Regions from separate parts of the Shewanella sp. 553 genome, predicted to be linked through region 1. Evidence: predicted binding sites of a transcription regulator. Region 1 holds the regulator's gene; each other region holds the start of a gene.
What was found. The regulator sigma-54, encoded in region 1, starts transcription at its own class of promoters, with help from an activator protein. The targets are predictions, from matches to a motif close to GTTGGCACGNNNNTNGNNT.
Positions count from the first base shown of each region.

Region 1 (7,597 bases):
CAGCACGATACGCTTAATGATGGCTTCAGGTAAGCCTGAATGTTCACGCAAAGCAAAGGCAACATTGTCGAACACATTCATGTCGGTAAACAGTGCGCCACTTTGAAATAACATACTCATACGTTTACGCAGCTCAAACAGCTCACTGCGGTTGCACTGATGTACATCGATACCATCGATTTTAATATTGCCGCGATTGGGCTGTAATTGACCACCGATTAACTTAAGCAGGGTGGTTTTACCTATCCCACTGGGGCCCATAATGGCCGTGACTTTCCCTTTAGGGATCGACAGGCTAACATCTTCATAAATCACATGAGAACCGCGACTAAAAGCCAGATGTTCAATCTCGACTAGCGGCGTGGCGTCATCATCTGTTCGTTCATTGATCATTGTAAGACCTATATGTTCCGTGATAAATCGGCACAAAAAGAGGCAAATTGTACGTAATTGACCTATTGTGCACAACTGAATCGACACTATCTTGCCGCAATACTTTCAATTTTGTCCAAATCCAGCGAAAATGCGCGGCAGACACTCAAACAAAAATGAACTTTAATGCTTTTTAATATTTTTTTACTGCTTGCTGGATTAGCCACTCTAGTATGGAGTGCCGACAAATTCGTTTATGGTGCAGGCGCATTTGCCCGCAATTTGGGCCTACCACCCATGTTAATTGGTTTAACGATTGTTGCCATGGGCAGCTCGGCGCCGGAAATGTTTGTCGCCGCGACGGCATCAATGGAAGGTATGACCGATACCGCCATTGGTAATGTACTAGGCTCAAACGTTGCCAACATCAGTTTAATTCTCGGGCTCACCGCACTACTGGGTGCCATCTCCGTTAGCTCGCAAACTTTAAAGCGTGAAATTCCGATGATGCTGGCCGCCACTGTGATTGCTGGGTATTTCCTACATGACGGCCAACTGACCCGCATTGAGGGCGTGGGCCTAATGCTGCTGTTTTTAGCCTTAATGGGCTACCTGATTTGGCACGCCGTCAGCAATAAAGAAGCCGATCTATTAGCCGATGAATCCGATAGCGAAATCCCCAAAGATGTCCCAACAATCAAAGCCATACTCTGGTTAGTCGTCGGTATTATTTTACTCCCCTTATCGGCCGACTGGATGGTCGATGGCGCCGTGGGTATCGCTAAAGCGTACCACTTATCGGATCTGGTGATTGGTCTCACCATTATAGCCGTTGGTACCAGTCTGCCAGAATTAGCCGCCTGTGTTGCCGGAGTACTGAAAAAAGAAGATGATTTAGCCATAGGCAACATCGTCGGCTCCAATCTATTTAATATTTTAGCGGTATTAGCACTGCCTGCACTGATTGCACCTGGTGCTGTCGATGCCGCCGCCAGCACGCGAGACTTTTACATGGTGTTGGCGACCAGCAGTGCCTTAGCCATACTAATCCTACTAACGGGTAAGTCGCGTCAGCTCAAACCTTGGCACGGCGGAGTGTTATTGATGAGCTTTGTTGTTTATCAGGTGCTGGTTTTTCAATCCTAATTGCAGGTCTAGCCCGAACTGATTTTTTAAAGAGAGAACAAGATGGTAGATGCAGATCAACTACGTCAATGGGGGCGTAATGTTATCGATATCGAGCGCAATGCCCTCGATAATCTTTATCAATATGTCGATTCAAGCGAATTTGCCAAGGCATGCCAGTTAATTCTGAGTTGTACTGGTAAGGTGATCGTGATGGGCATGGGTAAATCGGGCCATATTGGCAACAAGATTTCTGCCACCTTAGCCAGCACTGGCACCCCCGCCTTCTTTGTACATCCTGGCGAAGCCAGCCACGGTGATCTTGGCGTACTGAGTGAAAATGATATTGTACTTGCTATCTCCAACTCGGGTGAAGCCAGTGAAATTTTAACCTTGATGCCGGTGATCAAACGTATGGGGCTGCCAGTGATTGCAGTAACGGGAAAGCCCGACTCCAATATGGCAAAGCATTCGATGGTGCATCTGTGTATCGACGTACCAGAAGAAGCCTGCCCACTTGGGCTCGCGCCGACCTCCAGTACCACTGCAACCCTAGTGATGGGCGATGCCCTTGCCGTGGCTCTATTGCAGGCTAGAGGCTTTACTAAAGATGATTTTGCGCTATCGCACCCCGGTGGCAGCTTAGGCCGTAAATTGCTACTAAGGGTCAGCGATGTGATGCACAAAGGCGATGAACTCCCCATAGTACCCCAACACATCTGCATTACCGACGCATTGTATGAGATCTCTAAAAAAGGCCTCGGCATGACCGCCGTGATCGATGACAATGGCGTATTGGTTGGCATCTTTACCGATGGCGATCTGCGCCGCGTGATCGATGCCGAAGTCGACCTTAGAAACACCTCCATCAGCCACGTTATGACCCAAGGCTGCGTGACCGTCAGCGACGGCATTTTAGCCGCTGAAGCGCTTAACATAATGGAAGAAAAGCAGATTAATGGCTTAATTGTGACTAACCTTCAACAGCAACCCATTGGCGCACTCAATATGCTCGATATGGTTAAAGCAGGAGTGATATAAGATGCCACATCAAGGTTTTTACGGCCCTATCGCTGACTCAGTCTGGCAAAAAGCTAAACAGATTAAACTACTGATTTGTGACGTAGACGGCGTGTTTTCTGACGGGCTGGTTTATATGAGTAACTCTGGCGACGAGCTAAAAACGTTCCATACTCGTGATGGCTATGGCGTTCGCTCGCTACTGACTAGCGATATTGCCGTGGCGATTATCACCGGACGTAAATCGAAAATTGTCGAAGACCGTATGACGGCCCTTGGCATTAGCCATATTTATCAAGGGGTCGACAACAAGCTCATCCCCTACCAAGAGCTTCTGGCACGCTATCAAGTCAGCCCACAACAGGTGGCCTATATTGGCGATGACATGGTCGACCTACCCGTAATGCAACAAGTCGGCTTGTCGGTGTGCGTCGCCGATGGTCACCCTTATGTTAAGCAGCATGCCGATATGGTCACCCATATTAATGGCGGCCATGGTGCGCTACGTGAATTAACCGACCTTATTTTGCTAAGCCAAGATAAGTTTGAATCGGCTCACGGTATGAGCATATGAATAGAGTCACCCTGGCGATTATCGCGTTTTTTGGTACCGCTTTAGTGCTCTATTGGCAGGTGCAGACTAAGCAAGGATCACAAGCGCTGTTGCTCGACGCGTCCGATCGTCCAGATTATGTGATTAACAACATTAATAGCGTGCAATACGACGAACAAGGCAAACTTAATAGCCGCGTCTCGGCTAGCCATATGGAACACTATGCCGAGCGTAATATGACCTATTTTACCCAGCCTACTTATCTGGTCTATCCCGATAACGGCGATGCTCAGTGGCGGTTGCGCTCGGCTCGGGGTACATTAGACAAAGACAGTGGCAAAGTCATCTTGGAAAATAATGTCATTATTGATGCCATTAGCCCTGAAGAGCCCATCCAAACCATAGAAACCAACTACATGGAATTGGACCTCAACACCATGATCATGACATCCGATCAAACCATTCGGATCACCGGTAACGATTTTTTGATTACCGGAAAAGGCTTATATGCCGACCTCAATGCACAAAAAGTACGACTGACGAGCCAGGTAGAAGGAACATATGAAACTAAATAATCTTATTCTTGCAGGCCTGTTAACCATGGTTAGCCTGCAGAGTGCGGCGAATGAAACCGACCTGCTGCAAGAGGTTAAGATTTCAGCCGCAAGCCAAGAAGCTGATATTAAAAATAATCAGATTATCTTCAATGGCCCAGTAGAGGTGACTCAAGGCTCCATTAAAATTTTAGCCGATGAATTACGCGCCTTTACCAAAGAAAATAGTAGCGGCAAAATCTTAGTGGCAAAGGGTAAGCCAGCCACTTATACACAGGTGATGGAAAATGGTCGTCCAGCGTCAGCCAGCGCCAATGAGATCCGCTATGAACTGTCGACCCGCACTCTAACCCTAATTGGTAATGCCACCCTCGAACAAGAAGGTAGCCAAGTCACAGGTAATCAAATTCGCTACAACATTGAGCAGCAACAGTTGATAGCCGAAAGTACGGGTAGCGATCGCGTTATCACCATCATTCAACCCGAAAGTTACCAAGACAACAGCAAAAGTCAGCCCCAAGAACAGCCCAAGCAGGAAAAGCAATGACAGAGATGACGCTAAAAGCGGTTAACTTAGCCAAAAGCTACAAAAGCCGCGCCGTGGTACAAGATGTCAGCTTAACCGTACGCACAGGGCAAATCGTCGGCTTGCTAGGGCCTAATGGCGCAGGTAAAACCACCACCTTTTACATGGTGGTCGGTCTAGTCCAGAGTGACAAGGGACGTATTTTTATTGACGATGACGATCTCACTTTAGATCCTATGCATTTGCGCGCCCGCAAAGGGATTGGCTATCTACCGCAAGAAGCCAGTATTTTTCGGAAATTATCGGTACGCGATAATATTATGGCGGTATTACAAACCCGACGCGAGCTCAGTAACGATGCGCGCGAAGAGGAGTTGGAGCACCTGCTAGAAGAGTTTCATATTACTCACATCCGCGATAGTCAGGGGATGGCACTGTCCGGTGGCGAACGTCGTCGCGTCGAAATCGCCCGAGCATTAGCCGCCAATCCTAAGTTTATTTTGCTTGATGAACCCTTCGCCGGGGTCGATCCCATTTCGGTTATCGACATCAAAAAGATTATTGAGCAACTGAAAAATCGTGGCCTTGGCGTACTGATCACCGACCACAACGTACGTGAAACATTGGATGTGTGTGAAAAAGCCTACATTGTCAGTCACGGTAATTTGATTGCCGAAGGAACACCCGATGAGATCTTAGATAACCAACAAGTTCGAGCGGTGTACTTAGGAGAACAATTCAAGCTATAGTTAACGTTATTAGCGCTCAAGGTAAAAGGCTAAACCGCTCTTACCTTGTTAAGTAGATCATTCGCCTTAGCGGTTTAATACCAGAGGCAGCTTTCTCACTTTAGAATTAGAAACAAGGGAATAGCAGTACGATGAAAGCGTCACTTCAGCTCAAAATGGGTCAGCATTTAACCATGACGCCCCAGTTGCAACAGGCCATTCGTCTGTTGCAACTCTCGTCATTGGAATTGCAGCAAGAGATCCAGCAAGCATTAGAGTCTAACCCTCTACTCGAGTTAGACGAGGAGCAAGAAGGCGCCAATATCGACTCAGAACAAGAGCGTAATGACAACTTCGACACCGATTACAATGAGCAACTGCAAGTCGACTCGAGTGAAGACAATTCAAGCTTAGAAACCTCCGATGCACTCAATCAAGACTCTATGCCCGATGAGCTTCCCGTCGACACCACATGGGATGAGGTCTATACCGCCTCACCCAACTCCAGCTCTGGTGCCATGCGCGACGATGACATGCCCTTTCAAGGGGAAACCAGCGAAGGCTTGTATGAACACCTCGAATGGCAAAAAAACCTCACGCCCTTTTCTGACAACGATCTTGCTATCGCCACCGCCATCATTGACGCCATAGACGAGCGCGGCTACTTGACGCAAACGTGCGACGATATTCTCGAAGCCATGGGCGATCCTGAAATCGAACTCGACGAAATTGAAGCGGTATTAAAACGGGTACAACATTTCGATCCTATCGGGATTGGTGCCAGAGACCTCAGCGAATGCCTGATGATCCAACTGGCCCAATACAACCCCGACACCCCGCATATCGACAACGCCAGACTCTTGATCCGTGATTACTTAGATCTTATCGCCGGACGAGACTTTCGCCTATTGATGCGTAAGACCAAGCTGAAAGAGGATGACCTGCGTGAGGCCATAGCGCTAATTCAAACCCTCAATCCGCGCCCGGGGCTGGCCATTACTGCCAGTCGCGACGAATACGTGATCCCCGATGTCACAGTTAGCAAGAAAAAAGGTCGCTGGGTGGTCGAGCTTAATCCCGATAGTATGCCTAAGATTAATGTAAACCAACATTATGCCTCGATGGCACGCAGCACCAAAAACCAAGCCGATGGCCAGTTTATTCGTGGTCACTTGCAAGAAGCTAAATGGTTTCTAAAAAGTTTAGAGAGCCGCAACGATACCTTGCTTAAGGTCACCAACTGCATTGTCGATTTCCAGCAAGGTTTTTTCGAGTTTGGTGAAGAAGCGATGAAACCTATGGTGCTTAATGATATTGCCGAAGCGGTCGAGATGCATGAATCGACCATCTCGCGGGTCACTACCCAAAAGTATATGCACACGCCAAGAGGGATTTTTGAGCTGAAATACTTTTTCTCCAGCCATGTCGGGACCGACGATGGTGGTGAATGCTCTTCTACTGCGATCCGCGCTTTTATTAAGAAGCTAGTCGCCGCAGAAAATCAAAAGAAACCCTTAAGTGACAGTAAGATGGCACAACTGCTGGCAGAGCAAGGTATCCAAGTCGCTCGACGCACGATTGCAAAATATCGTGAGGCGATGTTGATACCGCCGTCAAATCAACGTAAAAGCTTATAATCAACAACTGGAAACCGGAGGAATCACTTTATGCAAATAAATCTGACTGGGCACCACATCGAGATCACCCAATCTCTGCGCAACTATGTTGAAGAAAAGTTTACAAAGCTTGAACGGCATTTCGATCAGATCAATAATGTCCATGTGATATTAAATGTCGAAAAATTGATGCAAAAAGTTGAAGCAAAGTTACATCTCCGTGGTGGGGAAGTATTTGCAACATCAGAGCACGCGGACATGTATGCCGCGATAGATTCCCTGATCGATAAATTAGATCGTCAGGTCATTAAACACAAAGAGAAGCTAATAAAGCATTAACGATGGAACTTAGTACCATCCTGCGGCCGGAGTGCACAACCTGCGCCACTCCGGGCAGTAAGAAAAAGGTACTGGAACTTATCAGCGACTTGGCCGCTGTCCAGTACCCCACCCTTTCCTCTCAAGAGATTTTTGAAAGCCTTTTGGCGAGAGAGAAAATGGGCAGCACAGGTATAGGCAATGGTATCGCGATCCCTCACGGACGGCTGACGAATATTGAGAAGCCAGTCGCCGTATTGATTAAATGTGCTGAGCCAATCGCATTCGATGCAATTGATAATCAGCCCGTCGATATCCTCTTTGCATTATTGGTTCCTTCAGAGCAATGCGAACAGCACCTTAGCACCCTCGCCGCGATGGCAGAGAAATTAAGTGATAAAGCCATCATCAAACAGCTAAGAAAAACCCACGACGAGGCAGAATTGTATCAGGTGATCACCCAATGAAATTGGTAATGGTATCTGGGCGATCAGGCTCAGGAAAATCGGTAGTCCTTAGGGTACTGGAAGATCTGGGTTATTACTGTGTCGATAATCTGCCACTACAGATGATGGACTCACTGCTCAGTCAGCTCAAAGGTCGAAATGAACTCGTAGCCATAAGCGTCGATGTGCGCAACATGCCCAGCGAGGACATTCAGCTGGAGAAGCAGCTAGCTAATCTCCCTAAAGATACCGAAATACTGAGTTTCTTCTTAAACTCATCTGACGATGTGTTACTTAAACGCTACAGTGAAACCCGCAGGTTACATCCACTGTCACGCT
Region 1 is NZ_CM181701.1:493,934-501,530, reverse strand. It holds gene AC5YBZ_RS02345 (ATP-binding cassette domain-containing protein) at 1-393, opposite strand, end outside; gene AC5YBZ_RS02340 (calcium/sodium antiporter) at 559-1,518, shown strand; gene AC5YBZ_RS02335 (KpsF/GutQ family sugar-phosphate isomerase) at 1,561-2,538, shown strand; gene kdsC (3-deoxy-manno-octulosonate-8-phosphatase KdsC) at 2,540-3,091, shown strand; gene lptC (LPS export ABC transporter periplasmic protein LptC) at 3,088-3,645, shown strand; gene lptA (lipopolysaccharide transport periplasmic protein LptA) at 3,632-4,171, shown strand; gene lptB (LPS export ABC transporter ATP-binding protein) at 4,168-4,899, shown strand; gene AC5YBZ_RS02310 (RNA polymerase factor sigma-54) at 5,031-6,515, shown strand; gene hpf (ribosome hibernation promoting factor) at 6,546-6,833, shown strand; gene ptsN (PTS IIA-like nitrogen regulatory protein PtsN) at 6,836-7,279, shown strand; gene rapZ (RNase adapter RapZ) at 7,276-7,597, shown strand, end outside.

Region 2 (7,597 bases), 830 kb from region 1:
TAATAGATGCCAGCATATTACTTTGAACTGGTCAGCAAAAATGGAGCAAGATAATGAAATTTAGTAAAAATTTATGGGTAGGCGCCTTATGGCAAGCGGCAATGCCTGTCGAGGCCTGTGAGTGTGATAAGACACCTGAGTCATCGGCATCTGTGGTAAGCAATGCGCCTACCGAAGAGCTACAACATAGCCCAGCCTAAGCTGGGCTTTTTATTATTTGGCGGTAGCTAATATGGGGCTAGTCCATCTCTAAGTCTTTTAGTTTACGGGTTAATGTATTCCTCCCCCAGCCTAAACGCTTAGCCGCTTCCTGTTTGTGTCCGTTGGTATGTTTGAGTGCCGTTTCGAGTAAGATGCGCTCAAAAGCTGGTTGGATCTCGGTGAGTAAGTCGCTATCCCCTGCGCTTAACCGTTTATCTATCCACTGGGTTAAGGCTTGCTGCCATGAGCCCCCAGATCCTGCCGCGCTATGGTGACTGATTACGGGGGTTAATAATTCCGGTGGTAAGTCTTGGGGTAAAATCTCTTGTCCCGATGCCATCACCATTAGCCAGCGACAGGTGTTTTCTAATTGGCGTACATTACCTGGCCAAGGTAGGCTAGCTAATAGCTCTGCGGTCGCTTGGGTGAGTACCTTGGGTTCTACACTGATCTCTTTGGCCGCAGTGGCTAAAAAGTGGCGTGCTAACTGGGGAATATCTTGTCGGCGTTGTGATAGCGGCGGCAGATGCACGCGGATCACGTTTAAGCGATGAAATAGATCCTCGCGAAACTCCCCCTTACTCACTTGTTCCTCCAAGTTTTGGTGAGTCGCGGCGATGATCCGCACATCAACCTGCACGGGCGAGTGGCCACCAATACGGTAAAATTGACCATCGGCCAACACCCTGAGCAACCGCGTCTGGACATCCAGTGGCATGTCGCCAATCTCATCGAGAAATAAGGTGCCACCGTCGGCTTGCTCGAAGCGGCCTTGGCGAACGCTTGCCGCACCAGTAAAGGCTCCCTTTTCATGACCAAATAGCTCAGATTCAATCAACTCTTTAGGAATGGCGGCCATATTGAGCGCAATAAAGGGTTTGTCTTTACGTGGGCTATGTTTATGCAACGCACCAGCGACCAGCTCTTTACCTGTGCCCGACTGACCATTGATTAAGACACTGATCGAGGAGCGCGATAGTCGACCGATGGCGCGAAACACCTCCTGCATGGCAGGGGCTTCACCGATAATTTCTGGCGCCTTTACTTCTGGCTCTGGTTTAGCTTTAGGCGACTGCTCCTTGGCATGATTGAGCGCGCGTTCGACTAAACCAATCACCTCATCGATATCGAAAGGTTTGGGCAGGTATTCGAATGCGCCAGCCTGGTAGGCGCTAACAGCGCTGTCGAGATCGGAGTGCGCTGTCATGATCAACACCGGAATATGCGGGTAATGCAGCTGTAAACGCTCCAGCAACGTCAAGCCGTCGGTGCCCGGCATTCTAATGTCTGAAATGATCACTTGAGGCTGTGCCTGCTCTAGTGCTTGCCAGAGTGATTCGGCCGCAGCAAAGCTCGCACAGCTAATTTTGGCCCCTTTTAAGGCACGCTCTACGACCCAGCGTATGGAGCTGTCATCATCGAGAACCCACACTTTTTCTGTCATACGCTTACTCTCTTAAGTTGAATACTCATTATGTGGCGTCACGCGCGTGTCTCTAACTGATTGGGCACAGTTTAGCCTTTGACCGGCAGTAAAATGGTGAACTCGGTTTGCCCTGGAACCGATGCACAATCAATGCGCCCGCCGTGTAATCTGGCAAAGTTATGGGCTATGGAGAGCCCTAGCCCCGAGCCATGTTCGCGGCCCGTGACCATAGGATAAAACAGGGTGTCCATTAGCTCAGGCTTGATGCCGGGGCCGTTGTCTATGATAGATAAAGCCAGCACCAGTTTGTGTCTGAGAGTTCCTATGGTGACCTGGTGCTGAGTGCGCGTTTTAATGCGGATCTCGCCGCCAGTTTCTAATGCTTGTATCGCATTTTGCACAATATTGAGCACCGCCTGTTGTAGTTGCTCTTGATCCATTTCGATATCGGGAATAGATGGATCATAATCTTGGATCAAATGGATAGTGCTGGGTAAGGTGACCTGCACCAGTTTCAGCACTTTTTGGATCACTTCATGGATATTATGTAGGCTGTGCTGTGTCGGTTTTTGTGGCCCTAACAGTCGGTCGACCAAGTTACGCAACCTATCGGCTTGCTCAATAATCAGATCGGTAAATTCGCGCTGCTCATCATCTTTTAACTCGCGAGCGAGTAATTGCGCTGCGCCGCGTAGACCACCGAGTGGATTTTTAATCTCATGGGCTAAATTACGCACCAGATACTGCGCGGCTTGTTGCTGGGCATCTAAGGTTAACTGCTGGTGGATGCGTCGTTGTTGATCCACCTGACGCAACTCTAACAAGCCTTGAGGGGTGCCATTGTCAGCTTCGATGGGAGTTAGGGTGAGGTCGAGGATATGCGCGTGACCATCTAAGGTGGTGATATTAGCACTATTGACCGTGAGCCCTTGGTGCTGTTCTATGGCGCTCATCAGCAGTTGAGTGTCGACACTCAGCTCCTGATAGCAATCGCCTAGGCTATGTTCTGTGAGTCGGTGACAACCTAAGCCTAATAGTTGCTCCGCTGCACTGTTGGCATAGCAGAGTGTTAGGTCGTGATTTATCACTATGACCGCAGTCACTAGGTTGTTGAGCAAAGGGTCTGTGTGCATTTACGACTCCCTGAAATAGATCGCACCAACATGGTGCACCAATTTGGTGCATGGTGCAAGCTAGCTTCATCGAGACGAATAATGTTGAAATATGCGCTAAGCCAATAAAAAATAATTAATTAATATTTATTGGCCGCCAGCGGGTTTAGGCTTTGGTATCGCGTTGACCCTAGCTCGATGAAGAAATACGGTTCTTGGAGGAGTAGATGCAAGTTGTTTGCCGTTTTGTGCTAACGCCTTAATTTCAAAAATATGTTCACCGCGATCGACGTTCTCTAGGTTAAATACAGCTGTAGTTTGCGCTGGACCTATTACTTTGCCATCCATTAGCAGCACTAACACATGGTTGCTGGCAAGATCGGGGCTTATCGAGCCAATAATGGTGATGTTACCGTTATTATCGCGAATGGTTTCCTCTTCCGATGGACTACTGATCCGCATCTGATAGCTTGGCATATCGACTGGATCAGGTTGCTTGCTTCCTGACTCTCGTACCACCACTGGCGGCAACTTAATTTGATTTTGGGTGTTTTCTTTAAGTTCGACCGCTTGGGCATTTTCCATCGGACTGTCGGAGTAGTGAACCTTGCCGTCTTTATCGACCCACTTATAAATGGTCGCCTGGGCGAACGCTGTTAGAAGTAGTAAGGTCAAAAGTAGTAGCGTGCGCATAAGCGATCCTTTGTTATACGATGGTATCTTGCTTAGATTAGTCTGTTTTTGCATAAAAATCATCGCGTAAATTGCCCGCATGGCACTGTCGAGATGTGTGGTGAGCAAGAGTTGTGATTAAGGTCAGCCGCCATTCACGGCCGACCTCAACAGGTGGTATGGCGCTAATAGGCCTAGCGGGAGAGGGTGTTGGCTGTCCACTCGGCGCGACTACGTAATTAGCGGCTTAATCTAGGTATTGGCAACAATATTGAGCAATATCATGGGCGCGCATGGTAAAACTCACCTCGGCTGCCAGCTGAAATTGGCTGCCTGCAGAAAAGCTTTGCCATGTATCACTGCCAGGAAGTAACACTGATAAGGTGCCATCGAGCACGTGCATGATTTCACCCACGGCAGTGCTAAATTCATATTCGCCGGGTAACACCACGCCTAATGTTTGTTTACTGCCATCACTGAAAGTGACTGTGCGGCTCATCACTTTGCCATCGAAGTAAACATTAGCCAGCTTATCTACTGAAACCTGTTGAAATTGACTCATATATTCATCCTTAAAAAATATCGATAGGTGAATATATAGTTAACAAATGAAAATATCTATTCTTAAATGTTGGTGTCGTAATATCGATCTGTATGGAGTTGGTGTTGATTACTGCCTGGCAATGACCTGCTCGATAAAGGCTTGCATAATGGCACTATTGGCCAAAACACGTTGATCGAAATTCTGTTTACCCGGCGTTTCGCTGCATACGCCAACATTGGCACCTAAGCGGACCAAAAAGGCTTCAAATGAGAGGTCGAAATGGTTAAAAATAATGCCATCTTTTACTGGGCAATCATCGATAAAACCATCAGGAGCAATAGGGAAAAATTCACCTAGAGTGTCACGTAGTGTGCGGCTGAAATGGCCTGGAGTTTGGTTAGCTTCAAACGAATAGATATAAGTATCGTTTTGCAGCACATCTTCGTGGCAAGTTAAAATACCTTCTTTACTGGCCGCCTGTAATAACTGCGAATGTTCAAGCAGTATTTTACCTTCAGCAGAGGTGTCATCATTACTTTTGCCGCGACCATTGTCGACCAAAAAACCTCGATTAGGATTTTGACCTAACTTATTGAATCTATGGCCGCGCTTGAATCCTGTTGGGTTGACAAGTGGCAGTAGACTAAGGTTGATGCGTTGAAAGAGTTCGGGTTCTAACTCATTGAGGAAATGTAACATTCCCCAAGGGCCTGCGGCTTCTTCACCGTGAAATCCTGCGCTAATTAACAGTGAGGGTTGCCCCGATTTTTGTGCCGGAGATTGGTACAGATTCAGTGGGTAGCGTCCCGCGTCGCCAAGCTTGCGCTCCAGTAAACCTAATCGAGTGACTTGCTCTTTTAAGCTCGTATAAAAGGTGCTGATATCGTTACTTTCGCAACTAAAAATATCGCTCTTCCAAGTGTAACTGGCAAACGGATCTCGGCTAGACATAATTGATTCTACTGTAAATTAACGGCCTGCTCATCATAGCAGTTTACCCATAAAGATAAATCATTTTAAAGCAGATTAAAGTCTAATGACTGATAGTCTAATTAGGCTGGGATGTGGCCTGCAAAGATGGATAAGAATTAAGGCATTAAAGTCTACTGCCTATGTTGTCTGGCGACTAATTCAGTGTATTGCGAAGAATGCATTTTTAAGCATTAATTGTGTTGGTGGCTGTGTGAATGCGCCATAGCAATATAAATAAAAAAACCGCCTATGTAAGGCGGTTTTATTATCTGCAGCGCAGATTACAAGCTGTAGTAAAGCTCGAATTCAACAGGGTGAGTCGTGCGCGCTACCCGCTCTGCTTCACCTTTCTTCAATGCGATATATGAATCGATGAAGTCATTACTAAATACGCCACCTTTAGTAAGGAACTCACGGTCAGCATCGAGGTTTTCGAGTGCATTTTCCAGTGAGGTTGCCACTTGTGGGATCTCAGCGGCTTCTTCTGCAGGTAGATCGTACAGATCTTTATCCATCGCTTCGCCTGGGTGGATCTTGTTTTGAATACCGTCAAGACCGGCCATTAGAAGCGCAGCAAAACCTAAGTATGGGTTTGCATGTGGATCGGGGAAGCGTGCTTCGATACGGCGCGCTTTCGGGCTTGGTACCACAGGGATACGGATAGAAGCAGAGCGGTTACGTGCAGAGTATGCAAGCATAACTGGTGCTTCAAAATGTGGCACCAAACGCTTGTAAGAGTTAGTGCTTGGGTTGGTGAAAGCATTCAGTGCGCGAGCGTGCTTGATGATACCACCAATATAATACAAAGCGGTTTCACTCAATCCGCCATACTTGTCACCAGCAAATAGGTTAACACCGTCTTTAGCTAGTGATTGATGTACATGCATACCGCTACCGTTGTCGCCAACAATTGGCTTAGGCATAAAGGTGGCTGTTTTGCCATAAGCATGCGCCATGTTGTGCACAACATACTTAAGGATCTGAATTTCATCGGCCTTTTTTGTTAGCGTGTTGAAACGTGTGGCAATTTCGTTTTGACCCGCAGTCGCCACTTCGTGGTGATGTGCTTCAACGACTTGGCCCATCTCTTCAAGCACTAGACACATAGCGCTACGCAGGTCTTGTGAAGAGTCAACTGGTGCTACTGGGAAATAACCGCCTTTTACAAATGGACGGTGACCTGTGTTGCCATCTTCATAATGGGTACCAGAGTTCCAAGCCGCTTCTTTGGCATCAAGCTTGACGAAACAACCTGACATGTCGGTGCCAAATTTTACATCATCAAATAGGAAGAATTCTGGTTCTGGGCCAATCAATACGGTATCGGCGATTCCCGTAGAGACGAGATACTCTTCTGCTTTCTTGGCAATAGAGCGTGGGTCGCGGTCATAACCTGTCATGGTGCCAGGCTCAAGAATGTCACAGCGGATAAGTGCAGTGGTTTCTTCTGTAAAAGGATCTAATACAAAAGTGGTTGGATCTGGCATCAATACCATGTCTGATTCGTTAATGCCTTTCCAACCTGCGATTGAAGAGCCATCAAACATCTTGCCGTCTTCGAAGAAATCGGCATCAACTTGGTGATGCGGAATAGAAACGTGCTGCTCTTTACCTTTGGTATCGGTAAAACGCAAATCAACAAATTTGACTTCAAGTTCTGCTATTTGTTGTAAAACTGATTCTGCTGACATTCTTAAATCTCCGTGTAGGGTAGAGGGGATGCCCTTCTTATAACATTCAACTTACGCTTAACGCGGTACTGACCAAGATAAAGCGAGACTCGTGCCAATATTTTAAGCTGTTGAATAATAAAGGGATGCAAATAAGTGGAAGGAGTGGTGTAATCTGGCCTGCACCATATTGGTGCGTCCCTTGCCTTTTTATGGTGCATTCACCATCTTGGTGCGCACTGTGATGATCATGATTATTCATAGCTGACTAAAAAATAATCCTGTGCGAGAGTCCTCGTCTAGAGTAGAATGGCACGTTTTTTATTGCAATAGCTATTATTGAAGCTGTTAGTAATACCCTATTTTTTTGATGGTAAGAGGTTTATTTGTGTTAGAGAATTTACGTAACATCGCCATTATTGCACACGTTGACCATGGTAAAACTACCCTTGTTGATAAGTTGCTGGCACAGTCTGGAACCCTGGAGTCTCGGGGAGAAGCCGCTGAGCGGGTGATGGATTCGAACGACATCGAAAAGGAACGTGGCATCACGATCCTTGCAAAGAATACTGCCATCAAGTGGAACGATTACCGTATCAACATCGTTGACACCCCTGGCCACGCCGACTTCGGTGGTGAAGTTGAGCGTGTTCTTTCGATGGTTGACTGTGTATTGCTACTGGTTGATGCGGTTGATGGCCCAATGCCACAGACGCGTTTCGTCACCAAAAAAGCATTCGCACAAGGCTTAAAGCCAATCGTTGTTATCAACAAAATTGACCGTCCAGGTGCTCGCCCTGATTGGGTTATCGACCAAGTATTCGATCTATTCGACAACTTAGGTGCGACTGATGAGCAACTAGACTTCCCAATCGTTTACGCATCTGCGTTAAACGGTTACGCAACTTTAGATCCAGACGAAGAGGGTGTCGACATGACGCCACTGTTTGAAACTATCGTTGAAAAAGTATCATTCCCAGATGCTGACTCGGAAGGTGAC
Region 2 is NZ_CM181701.1:3,686,317-3,693,913, reverse strand. It holds gene AC5YBZ_RS16295 (hypothetical protein) at 54-200, shown strand; gene glnG (nitrogen regulation protein NR(I)) at 239-1,645, opposite strand; gene glnL (nitrogen regulation protein NR(II)) at 1,717-2,760, opposite strand; gene AC5YBZ_RS16280 (DUF4124 domain-containing protein) at 2,887-3,432, opposite strand; gene ppnP (pyrimidine/purine nucleoside phosphorylase) at 3,659-3,973, opposite strand; gene AC5YBZ_RS16270 (N-acetyl-ornithine deacetylase) at 4,082-4,906, opposite strand; gene glnA (glutamate--ammonia ligase) at 5,209-6,618, opposite strand; gene typA (translational GTPase TypA) at 6,986-7,597, shown strand, end outside.
Region 2: a site for sigma-54 is predicted at 6,699-6,717, ahead of glnA (glutamate--ammonia ligase). Genes of this name have one in related genera too.

Region 3 (7,597 bases), 1.3 Mb from region 1:
AGTTGAGCAGATGGAAGTCTACTACGACAGTATGGACTTTACCGATTGGACCCATGCCCTATCGAAAACTCCTATGCTTAAAGCCCAGCACCCAGGTTATGAAACTTGGCAGCTTGGTGTACACGGCAAAAACAATGTGACCTGTACCGATTGTCACATGCCTAAGGTTACCAATGCCGAAGGCCGTAAGTTTACCGACCATAAAGTGGGTAATCCATTTGATCGCTTCGAAGAAACCTGTGGCACCTGTCATAGCCAAAGCAAAGAGTTCATGGTTAACCTAACCGAAGAACGTAAGGTGAAAGTGGCCGATTTAAAGGCGCGTGCTGAAGCTCAGTTGGTTAGAGCTCACTTTGAAGCCAAAGCGGCGTGGGACGCTGGTGCTAGCGAGACTGAAATGAAGCCTATCTTAATGGATATCCGTCATTCACAGTGGCGCTGGGATTATGCCACAGCCTCTCATGGGGTGGCGGCTCATGCACCGGATGAAGCCTTACGTGTATTAGGTACCGCAGTTGATAAAGCCGCCGATGCCCGTATTAAACTGGCACAGTTATTAGCGGTGAAAGGGGTTAAGCAGCCGATTGCGATCCCTGATGTATCGACTAAAGCCAAAGCCCAAGCGGCGCTAGGTATGGACATGAAAAAGATGAACGCCGACAAGGAAGAGTTCAAGAAAACCGTACTGCCTAAGTGGGACGCCGAAGCTAAGCAGCGTGAAGCAACGTACTAAGCAAGTGATATAGCCAAGCCGTGAGTGAGCCTTTGCGTCAGTAAGCCAGCAGTGCTTCTCTAACGGTTTGTTTTAAGTCATCACACTAAAAAGCCCTGGTATTTAACCAGGGCTTTTTGTCATATTCTGTCCGTTGCCAAGATAGGCCTGTCCCTTGAGTACAAACTATTTAATCATCTTTAGTAGGGCCCTAAAGCGCTCGCCGCTGGCTTCGCGCTGCAGTTCAAACAGTAAAGACTCACAGTTGGTCACCTTCGCGCCATACTGAGTCATCATCTGAATGCCCAGCTGCTTATTTTCAGCACTGCGTGACGATACCGCATCGGCAACAACGTTCACCTGATAACCATTATCGAGCAGACTGCGACAGGTTTGATAGACACAGATATGGGTTTCAATGCCCGCCATCAGCACTTGTTTGCGCTTGGTGCCTTCCATTGCGTGGCGAAAGGCCTCGGTATACCAAGCACTAAAATGGGCTTTGACGATTGGCTGGTGGTGCGGGGCCAGCAGGGCCTGTAATGCTGGACTCGTGCTGCCGAGTTTCTCGGGTAGCTGCTCTAGCCAGACAATGGGGATGTCAAACAGCTCTGCCGCTTTGATCAAGGTGGTCAGCTTGTGCTCTAAGGTATCGGCTTGATGCATCATCTGGGCAAGCTTGCCCTGCACATCGACAATCAATAACACACACTCCTGTGGTTCTAACATAGTCATCTCCTCCCATGGTTGGTTTTCTATCATACCTAGGATAACGCCATAACCAATCGGTCATAAGTCGAATACCTGAACGCTTGTTTTTTGTGCACTGGTGGGGTGCGCGCACCAAAATGGTGCGATAGCGGGTAGGCTGTATCAATCCGTAAAGTTTAAATTACTGATTATAAGTGATTTTTATTGTTGGCCTGATGCTTGAATTGTTTATTGTATCACCACATTACAATCACGAGCCGGAGGCTGGAATGAAACTAATCAGTGCAATTATCAAACCCTTTAAATTGGATGATGTGCGAGAAGCTATCGCTGGTATGGGGATAGAGGGCATGACAGTCACCGAGGTGAAAGGGTTTGGGCGCCAAAAAGGCCATACCGAACTCTATCGTGGCGCCGAATATCAAGTCGATTTTTTACCTAAGGTTAGACTCGATATCGCCACTAAGTCGGAAAATGTAGACCACTTGATTGAATCTATCGTGGCGGCAGCGCGAACGGGCAAGATAGGTGACGGCAAAATTTTTGTGACAGATCTAGATCAGGTTATCCGTATTCGTACGGGCGAACTCGATAACGAAGCACTGTAAGGGGATAAGACAATGGAAGAACTAAAGGCATTAGGTACCACTGTGACCGAGTTGCGATTCGCACTAGACACATTTTACTTTCTGATTTCGGGTGCACTGGTGATGTGGATGGCGGCCGGTTTTGCCATGCTAGAAGCGGGTTTAGTGCGCTCTAAAAATACCACCGAGATATTAACCAAAAACGTCTGTTTGTACTCTATAGCCTGCATCATGTACTTAATTGTGGGTTACAACATTATGTACGTCGATAACACTGAAGGCGGCTGGCTGCCCTCGTTAGGTGGACTCATTGGCGTACAAGCGGGCGATGCAGACCATGCCTTAGAATCAGATTTCTTCTTCCAAGTGGTGTTTGTGGCGACAGCCATGTCTATCGTCTCGGGGGCGGTCGCTGAGCGGATGAAGCTTTGGTCTTTTTTACTCTTCTCTGTGGTGATGACGGCGGTTATCTATCCCATCGAAGGTTACTGGACATGGGGCGGTGGCTTCCTGTCTGAAGCGGGCTTTGTCGACTTTGCTGGCAGCGGTATTGTGCATATGGCTGGCGCGACGGCAGCTATTTCTGGGGTGTTACTGCTCGGTGCACGTAAAGGTAAATATGGCCCTAACGGTCAGGTTAACCCAATCCCTGGATCTAACTTACCCATGGCAACCTTAGGTATGTTTGTGTTGTGGATGGGCTGGTTTGGTTTTAATGGCGGCTCACAGTTATTGGTATCGGACATGGAGAACGCCTCGGCGGTGGCCAAGATTTTTGTGAACACCAACTCGGCTGCCGCGAGCGGTGCCGTTGCTGCGCTCATCGTGTGTAAGATGGTGTGGGGTAAGGCCGATTTAACCATGATCCTTAACGGCGCCTTGGCCGGCCTAGTTGCCATCACCGCCGATCCCTTATCGCCTTCGTTGCTATTAGCCGGTGCTATCGGTATGTTTGCCGGTGGCATAGTGGTCTTCTCTATTGTGATGTTTGATCGCATTAAGATAGACGATCCAGTGGGCGCAATCTCGGTGCACGGTGTGGCTGGCTTATTTGGTTTACTCTTGGTGCCGCTATCGAATGCCGATGCGACCATCACAGGCCAGTTACTTGGGGCAGCAGTGATTTTCGCTTGGGTATTTAGTAGCTCGTTTGTGGTCTGGTACGTACTCAAAGTGACCATGGGGATCCGAGTGACTGAAGAGGAAGAGTACAATGGTATGGATGCATCAGATTGTGGTATCGATGCCTATCCTGAGTTTGTCTCGCTCAAGAGTGCTAACTAATCTTCATCAGCACAGAAGATGAGCTTACGGGGGGCCGTTGCAGTAGTGCAACGGCCCCGATTTTTTGTATGATGTGAACACACTCTAGGTGTCTATTGCGTCATACTGTCTATGGCCATGGCGAGTTAATTGCGAGGAACACCATGAACATTGTGCGAGTCAGTCTCTACGGCCTCTACCTAAGTCTGCTGTCTATCGGCTACGTGTCTATCAGTGCTAGTCACGCTGGCGAAGTCGTCGTGCGTAAGTCCAGTGAGCCTTTCGATGCATTTGCGGTGCGAGACCAAGTATTGCAAGACCATCAATGGCGAGAGGCGCTGCGAATGCAGCAACAGCTTACGATTTTACGCGCTTTGCCACTGGACTGCATACTGGTGCCAACGCCTTATCGCTACTTTCATTGCGGCGCCCATTTCTATCGGCCTTATCGTGATGGCGAGTCCAATGATGAGCTTTATATTGAGATTGATCCACCAGAGCCCACTCCAAACTAATATTTTGTAACGCTTTGGCGCGGCAAAAGGGCATGCTCTCACTTATGCTAAATGATATGGCGTACTGATTGAGACGGGTTTTATGCGACAGTTACTTTGGCTTGCGTCGATGATGATGTTACTGCAAGGATGTGCCTCAGCCCCCACAACTCGCTCGGTTGATAACATTGAGCAATACTTTTTAGACAGCCAATTTAAGCCTGTTGCTTTGCCTGTGTTGCCAGCCCAGCTGTTTGCCTTATCTCCCCAGACCATTCAAGTGTTGCAGCAGGCCTACCAAAGCAGTCAAACCTCACGCACTGCAATCATGCCCCATCGTTGGTTAGCCAACTATATCAGTGCCAGCCAAGGCGGTTTTAGCTATCAAGATAATATAACGCGCATTCCCCAGCAGACCTTTGATGACAGAGCGGGAAATTGTATGTCGCTGGTGTTGCTCACCGCCGCAATGGCTGATGCCCTAGGCGTGGCGGTTGAATTTCAGCAGATAGCAGTGCCACCCGTGTGGGACAAGCAAGGCCAGTTTTATCTCATTAATGGCCACATCAATTTACGCTTATTGCCACAAGCTACCGAGGATACCGTGCTGGTGGCCAGTCAGGAGATACAGGTCGACTTTTTACCCGAACGAACCATGCGCAGTTATGGCAAAACCCGTATCGACAAAATCACTGTGATGGCCATGTTTTATAACAATATCGCGGCCGAATCTTTAGTGGCCGGAGATTATGATTTAGCTTACCAATACAGTAAGCAGAGCTTGCGTTTGCGCGCCGACTTTACCCCGGCACTTAATACCTTGGCGATTTTATATCGCTATAAAGGGTTAGATGATGCCGCTGAAACCCTATACAAGTTGGCGTTAAGCCTTAATGAAGACGACATGAACGCCCTGTACAATTATGCCTTGTTGCTGGAGAGCCAGCAGCGTTTAGCCGAGTGGGCGAAGCTGCATAAAATTCTCGAGTTGGCCCGCATCGGCAATCCCTATTATTACTATGATATGGGTCAGCAGGCCTATATCGAGCATGAGTACCAAAGGGCATTAACTTGGTATAAACGCGCCGTTGAGAAAGCCGATTATCGTCATGAATTTTATTTTGGATTATCACGTGTCTATTGGGTGACAGGCGATACACGTAATGCACGGAAAAATTTAGAAAAAGCCCTCTCCTTGTCAACCGATGCGGCTAATCAAGGTCGTTATCAAGCTAAACTACAGGCGATGCAAAGCCATTAACTATTAGCGACTCAATATAAGATAAGCCACTCAATTTAGGCCATTACCGCCAAGCCTAAAAGGAGCGGCAAAGCGCAAACATTATCTGAGTGAGCCAGAGTACAAAAAAGGCTTCCTAAGAAGCCTTTTTTAGAGGAAATTCATTAAGCTAAGGCTTATTTATGTTCAACCGCCAGATAGTTAATAAGGTCAATCAACTCACCTAGGGTACGTACTTGGCCTAAATTGACCGCATATTTATCATTAACGATAAAGGTCGGTACGCTTTGAATGCGAAACTCACGTTGCTGCGCACGCCACAGGTTAATTTTATCGGTCACCGCTTGGCTATCGGCAAGGCTATCATAGTTGCTGACGTCGATGCCGTTGGCGCTAAACACCTTTTTGATATCATCACGGGTATTGATTTCTGGCTTGTCGTGAGCGCTGTGATCATGGTCATGGCTGTGGCCGTTGGCACCTTCTTCACCTTGAATGGCGGCAAACATAGCGTGGATCATCTTGTCTTCAACGTTAAGCTCTTGGATAACCGCCAGAGAGCGCATCACTTCGGTGCCAATATCGCTATTCATAAAGTCTACATGCTTACTGTCGAAGCTGACGCCAGGTTTAAGGTTCGCCTTGATGTCGCCTAGGTACTGGGTTTCCATATTGAAACAGTTATGGCAGTAAAAAGAGTAAAACTCGGTTAACTTTGGCTCGGTGCTTGGTGCCTTGTCTGATACGACAGTGAAATGCTTACCTTCGATAAACTGTGCGGCAAAACTGCTTAATGGAGCAATGGCTAGAGTCAGTGCTAATGCGATATGTTTGATCATAGTGTCCTCAAATGACAGCGTGCTGCTTAATAGTAATTAACATAAAAAATGTAATATTTTTAGCATAATAGCGAAAGCTTAAGTATGACTTAACGGCGCTTAAGAAACAGTGCCTACAATGTGACTTAGCTTGTATATTGAGGCAGAGTTTTACCACTTTTCACGTAAAGTTTGCCAAGCCTCACAAACTTGCCGAAATTTGGCGGCATCGCCACCTTGACGATCCGGATGCCATTGCAGGGCTAAGCGACGCCATTGTTTGCGTATCATCTTGCTGGTGGCGTTGTCATCGAGCTCGAATACGCTTAAGGCTTGGCGCTTGTGCATTGCGTTGGGGTTGGCACCAATATATTGCTCATAGCGGTGCCAAAATGATTCGAGGATCTGCTGGATCACATTGGCACTGGTATCATAGTTGTGCCAATCCATGTAGTAATCACGCAGTGAGTCGTCTTCACATAATTGCTGCTTGAGATCGCTTGGCACTCGCCTAAATATTTGGATTTGCATCGATTTCACCTGCAGCCAGCTGTCAGGCAGTAATAGTTGCTGCAGTTGAAACAGGGCATTCATGAGTAGGAAGTTTTGTTTAAACAGGGCTTTTTGTGGGTCGCTGTCGAGATCTTGCATCAGGCCCTGTTGTTGCAATTTGGCCGCGAGATGATGCACTTTCCAGCTGTGTGGCGTGCTTTGCAGTAGTGAGAGCAGCGGCCAGATAAGCGGATTATCACCTTTAATCGAAGCGGTCGTTGCCACAGCGTGCTTGGCTTCAGAGTTCGCTTCGGCATTGGCATCGAGTGATGCTGGGTCTTGGGGGGGGGGCGCTAGCAACATAGGGATCATCCATAACCAATGATAATTTTTACTATGGCAATAGCAAAGATGGAACGCAAGCCTTTAATGGCGCGCCCACTGTGTGCAGGCGCGCCATGGCTCAGGCTTAAATCTCGGTGAACAGTTCACTTAACGGTAAGCGTGACTTAGGCAACTTAGCGTTAAAGTCCTCTTCGCTGTGATGGCCAAGTGCGACCACTACCGAAGCGCAATAACCTTGGGCGGGTAAGTCCAGCAGTTGGTTAAGTTTAGTCACATTAAACCCTTCGATTGGGCAGGCGTCGATATCGAGCAAACTGGCGCCCAGCAGCAGGGTGCCTAGCGACAGATACACCTGCTTTTCCATCCAATGCTGGGCATCTTTGAGTTCGATTCTGTGCATATTGGCAAAAAAGGAGCGCCCAGCATGTTGTGCTTGTTTCGCCTGGTCGTTTGCAAAGCGGCCATCGCTCGCTTCTTGCTCCAGTAGCCTTTGCAAGTGCGCTTCATCCATGCTGGTTTTGGTGCACAGCACTAATACATGCGACGCATTGAGGATTTTATCTGTGTTAAAACCAAAATCACTGGTGGCTTGGGCAATGGTCGCCTTGCCTTGCTCGCTGGCGGCTAACACAAAGTGCCAAGGTTGCGAGTTGGTCGACGATGGGCTGAGTCTGAGCAACTGTTTTAACTCATCAATTTTCTCATCGGCGATCTTTTTAGTGGGGTCAAACACCTTAGTGGTATAGCGTTTGTTGGCAAAAAAACTGATTGGCTGCATGCAGGTTATCCTATGTGCGAGCAATGAACGATGTGGCGATTCTACGTCAGTCATCATGCAATGAACATGGTGTAAAATCACAAATATTGGCAAAATTATATTGATGATAGGCATGATATGTAACGCATGGCAGAGTGTCATCGATGGGCTGATTGGC
Region 3 is NZ_CM181701.1:3,226,781-3,234,377, reverse strand. It holds gene nrfA (ammonia-forming nitrite reductase cytochrome c552 subunit) at 1-733, shown strand, start outside; gene AC5YBZ_RS14345 (hydrolase) at 899-1,441, opposite strand; gene AC5YBZ_RS14340 (P-II family nitrogen regulator) at 1,693-2,031, shown strand; gene AC5YBZ_RS14335 (ammonium transporter) at 2,044-3,294, shown strand; gene AC5YBZ_RS14330 (hypothetical protein) at 3,438-3,788, shown strand; gene AC5YBZ_RS14325 (tetratricopeptide repeat protein) at 3,871-5,028, shown strand; gene AC5YBZ_RS14320 (thiol:disulfide interchange protein DsbA/DsbL) at 5,184-5,846, opposite strand; gene AC5YBZ_RS14315 (DNA-J related domain-containing protein) at 5,997-6,680, opposite strand; gene nfsB (oxygen-insensitive NAD(P)H nitroreductase) at 6,787-7,440, opposite strand.
Region 3: a site for sigma-54 is predicted at 1,630-1,648, ahead of AC5YBZ_RS14340 (P-II family nitrogen regulator). Genes of this name have one in related genera too.